2 regions of the Duganella sp. CY15W genome follow, and region 2 is predicted to be linked to the other one. Evidence: riboswitches for the same ligand, from Rfam matches in the RefSeq annotation. Region 2 holds a riboswitch; the other holds the start of a gene.

Region 1 (2,391 bases), on a different contig from region 2:
AGGTCCATATTCTCCTTGATGAGCTGCATCGGCACGTGGCCCGGGCCTTCGATCATCACCTGCACGTCATGCTTCCAGGCGATCTGCGTGAGTTCGCCCAGCGTTTTCAGTTCGCCCAGCTGCGCTTCATCGTTGGCGTCGTAGATCGAGCCGGGACGCAGGCCATCGCCCAGCGAGAACGACACATCGTACGCCTTCATGATCTGGCAGATGTCTTCGAAGTGCGTGTACAGGAAGTTTTCCTTGTGATGCGCCAGGCACCACTTGGCCAGGATGGAACCGCCGCGCGAGACGATGCCCGTCATGCGCTTGGCCGTCAGCGGCACATAGCGCAGCAGCACGCCGGCGTGGATGGTGAAGTAGTCCACGCCCTGCTCCGCCTGTTCGATCAGCGTGTCGCGGAAGATTTCCCAGGTCAGGTCTTCGGCCTTGCCGTTGACCTTTTCCAGCGCCTGGTAAATCGGCACGGTGCCGATCGGGACCGGGCTGTTACGGATGATCCATTCGCGCGTTTCGTGGATATGCTTGCCGGTCGACAGATCCATCACGGTGTCGCCGCCCCAGCGGATCGACCAGGTCATTTTTTCCACTTCCTCGCCGATCGACGAGGTCACGGCCGAGTTGCCGATGTTGGCGTTGATCTTCACCAGGAAATTACGGCCGATAATCATCGGCTCCACTTCCGGGTGGTTGATATTGGCCGGGATGATGGCGCGGCCACGGGCGATTTCATCGCGCACGAATTCCGGCGTGATCTCGGCCGGAATGCTGGCGCCATACGCTTGCCCCGGATGCTGGCGGCCCATCATCTCCGCCAGGCGCTGGCCGGTCGGACCGGACGTCTTCAGGCTCTCGATGTATTCCTTGCGGCGCAGGTTCTCGCGGATGGCGACGTATTCCATTTCCGGTGTGACGATACCCTGGCGCGCGTAGTGCATCTGCGTGACGTTCTTGCCCGCGCGCGCGCGGCGCGGCTTGCGGTGCAGATCAAAGCGCAGCTCTTCCAGCGCAGGATCGGCCAGGCGCGCCTTGCCATAGACCGAGGTCGGGCCATCCAGTTCCTCGGTGTCTTCGCGCTCCAGTATCCACGGCATGCGCGGCGTGGCGGCCAGGCCGGAGCGGATGTCGATTTGCGCTTCCGGGTCGGTGTACGGACCGGAGGTGTCGTAGATATAGACTGGCGGATTGACTTCAAAGCCGAACGATGCCGGCGTGTCGGCCTGCGAGACTTCGCGCATCGGCACGCGGATGTCGGCGCGGCTGCCCTGCACATAGGTCTTGCGGGAATTCGGTAATGGCTGAATCGCTGCCTCATCCACCGTGGCGGTGGCGGACATGAATTTTGGGTTGGCGTTCATTTGGCTCCTTTGGTTGGCTACAGGAGCCAGCAAAGGAGGTTGGACGGCAGCCCGCGCACGGTGGAGTGGTGGCGCGGCGTCATCCTAAGCTTCCCTTCGCTGGCATTATCCAGATCAGGTTCGGAGGGTATTTCTCACCCGCGCCGCACAATGCGAAGCAGGACCCCTAGCGTTTGCCACCTTGCGGTGACGCGGCGATTATACGCCCGGATTCGCCATTGCACAAAAAATACTGGTCTGCTTGATTTTTCCGTACGACAAGGCTAGCCTAGACAGATGACTAAGCCCCCGGAAAAGGCTGCCTCCGATGGTCCGGCACAGCCGCGCAAGCGGTTGCGGCTGGCCACGCTGGTCACGCTCGGGGTATGCGTCACGGTGGCCGTGAGCACCGGCCTGCAGCTGCTGCTGGTCGATCACTTCACCATCTACTACGCCAGCCGGGAAGCGGAGCTGCGCTTGCAGCAACAGTCGTGGCAGATGCGCGACGCGCTGAACCGGGTCGTCAGCAAGGCCGCCGGCGACGTCCAGCTGGTCGCCTCGCTGGCGCAGGTGCGCGAAGCGCGCGATCCCGCCGCCGCCCGCGCCGTGCTCGACAGCCTGCAAAGCACCTTCCCCGATTACGCCTGGATCGGCGTCGCCGACATGGACGGCAAGGTCTATGCTGCGGCCCGCGGGCTGCTGGAAAAGGCCGACGTCAGCGCGCGGCCGTGGTTCCAGAAAGGGCAAGCCGGGCTGCATGCGATCGACTACCATCCGGCCGTCCTGCTGGGCAAGCTACTGCCGCAGGCGCCCGATCCATGGCGCTTCATCGACGTAGCAGTACCGGTACGGCGCAGCAGCGGCGAGCAATGGGGCGTACTGGGCGTGCACATGAGCTGGACCTGGGCGCGTCATCTGGCTGGCAACCTGCTGACGCCCGCCCTGCGCGCTTACGGTGCCGAGATTGTCGTGGTCCGCAACGACGGCACCGTGCTGCTTGGTCCGCCGGGCATGGAAGAGAAAAAAATCAGCGCCCCCAGCCTGCCGCTGGCGC
Region 2 (2,391 bases):
CGACACCGTGGTCACCTCCAGCGATGGCAAGACCTGGACCGAGCGCCCAGTCTCCAGCAAGAGCTTCCCGTACAAGTCCAGCCAATGCGCGGTACTCAAGGACCGCCTGTATGTAACGCCAAGCGATGGCTATGGCAGACCGACCTATTCGACGGCCGATCTGCAAACCTGGCAGCCCGAGCGGGCCGACCTTGGCAGGCAATTTGCCGCGCAAGGCATGGCAGCGCTCAATGGCCGCCTGTTTATCGCCGCCGGCGTCGGCACCTCAAGCCGTGAAGTCATGCGTACAGTGCCCTGATCGGGCACTGCCGGTCATCCCTGATTGATGGGATGATCGGCGTGTTCGAGCAGCTTGGTCAGCAGCAGCTCGGTCGAACCGTAGCCGTACAGCGAGTCCGCTTCCAGTCCCGGTGTATCGTAGGGCACGGACTCTTCGCGCTCCGAGCGGCCCGGATCGCTGTCCGAATACGTCACGCGCCAGGCGCGCTTGAGCGCATCGGCACGGCGCAGGAATTGCGGCACCGGCCACATGGCCGGATCCCACACGGCGATATCGCCAAGCACGCGCCAGTGGCCGCTGGCCAGCGCCATGTCGCCGCAACGCAGCACCTTGACCGCATCCTGCGGCTGCAGGGTATTCAGCTCTTCCACCGACGGCAAGCGCGTCAGTTTGGGACCGAACAGATAGGCGAGCAGGATTTTGCTGCCAGGCGTCATGCGCGCCACCAGGCCCCAACCATAGCCGCCGTCCAGCAATGGCACAGCAAACCAGCTCCCCTCTTGATACGACTGCTTCATTCCAACCCTTTCATCAGCACCGGGCGGTGCAAGTCCGCAGTGTAGCGGCGCCGCGCAAAACACGGCGCACGGCACTGCTGCGGCGAGCCTTGATGACAACTGTGTTACACTGGCGCCTCGCTAGGGGTCCTGGAAACGCATTTCCGGGTGAGAGATACCCTTCGTACCTGATCTGGATAATGCCAGCGAAGGAAAGCGCAAAAGTGGTTCTCCCCTCCTTTGATGGCTCTCTTCGCCGGCCTCCAGCCGAACAAGTAGAGAGCAGATATGTCCACACCAAACTTTGCAGTGTCCGCCATCGCATTGGCGGTTTTACAGGCTATGTCCGGCGCCGCGCGCGCTGAAGCCGTTGACCCGGCCGCAGCCCCAGACCAAACCATGCCGGAAGTCGTCGTCAGCGGCGTCAAGGTCCGCGCCAGCTCGGCCAGCGTGGCCGGCTTCTCCAACGCGCCGCTGCTGGAAACGCCAGCGTCGGTCAGCGTGCTGAACGCGCAGCAGATGCTGGACCTGCAAATCCGTTCCACTACCGATGCCGCCAAATTCGACGCCAGCCTGAGCGACGCCTACAACGCCGTCGGCTACGCGGAACAGTTCTCCATCCGCGGCTTCAAACTGGACAACGCCTCGAGCTACCGCAAGGATGGCATGGCGATTGCCGGCGACACCCAGATCCCGTTGGAAAACAAGGAACAGCTGGAAGTGCTGAAAGGCTTGTCCGGCCTGCAGTCCGGCGTCTCCGCGCCCGGTGGCGTCATCAACTTCGTCACCAAGCGCCCGACCGATACGCCGCTGCGCACCGTGGTGCTGGAAACCCGCGAACGCGGCACGCTGTATGGCGCCGTCGATCTGGGCGGACGCTTTGAAGACAGCCGCTTCGGCTACCGCATCAACGCCGCCGCCGAACGCCTGCGCTCCTACATCAAGGGCGCCGACGGCAATCGCAAATTCATCTCGGCCGCTTTCGACTGGCGCATCTCGCCGCAAGCGCTGCTGCAAGTGGATGCCGACTACCAGCGCAAATCGCAGATCACCGCGCCGGGCTACCAGCTGCTCAACAACGCCACGCTGCCCAACGTCCCTGCTGACCAGCTGCTGAACGACCAGCCATGGACCCGTCCCGTGGAAACCACCAGCAGCAACGTCGGCATCCGCTTCGACTACAAGTTCTCGCCGGATTGGGCCGCCACCATCAGCGCCAACCAGCACAACTTCAAGCGCGACGACTACACGGCCTTCCCTTACGGCTGCGGCGCACAGGACCTGTACCCCGGCTTCTGCGGCAACGGCGACTATGACGTCTACAACTACATCAGCAAAGGCGAAAAGAAATCGCCGCTGACCGCGCAAGCGCTGCTGCAGGGCCGCTTTGCCACCGGCGCGTTGCAGCATGAACTGACCGCCGGCGCATCGTTCTTCAAGAACAGCGAAAAATGGGGCGACTACCTGTACGACTACTCGGGCACCAGCAATATCTATCGCCCGGTGGTGGTGACGCCGGCGCCAGGCGATAGCGGCCCGGTCACCGAACGCCGCAGCGACAATGAACGCGGCCTGTTCGCCCAGGACATCCTGAGCCTCAACCAGCAACTCAAG

What was found. Region 2 has a riboswitch for thiamine pyrophosphate ahead of GTP58_RS03110 (TonB-dependent siderophore receptor). Riboswitches for the same ligand answer to the same signal wherever they lie in the genome.
Region 1: another riboswitch for thiamine pyrophosphate. It lies ahead of thiC (phosphomethylpyrimidine synthase ThiC); the one in region 2 lies ahead of GTP58_RS03110 (TonB-dependent siderophore receptor).

The regions. Positions count from the first base shown of each region.
Region 1 covers NZ_WWCQ01000004.1:398,295-400,685, forward strand. The annotation lists gene thiC (phosphomethylpyrimidine synthase ThiC) at 1-1,358, opposite strand, end outside; TPP riboswitch at 1,433-1,536, opposite strand; gene GTP58_RS21810 (diguanylate cyclase domain-containing protein) at 1,635-2,391, shown strand, end outside.
Region 2 covers NZ_WWCQ01000001.1:662,724-665,114, reverse strand. The annotation lists gene GTP58_RS03120 (kelch repeat-containing protein) at 1-298, shown strand, start outside; gene GTP58_RS03115 (Imm26 family immunity protein) at 313-798, opposite strand; TPP riboswitch at 911-1,009, shown strand; gene GTP58_RS03110 (TonB-dependent siderophore receptor) at 1,066-2,391, shown strand, end outside.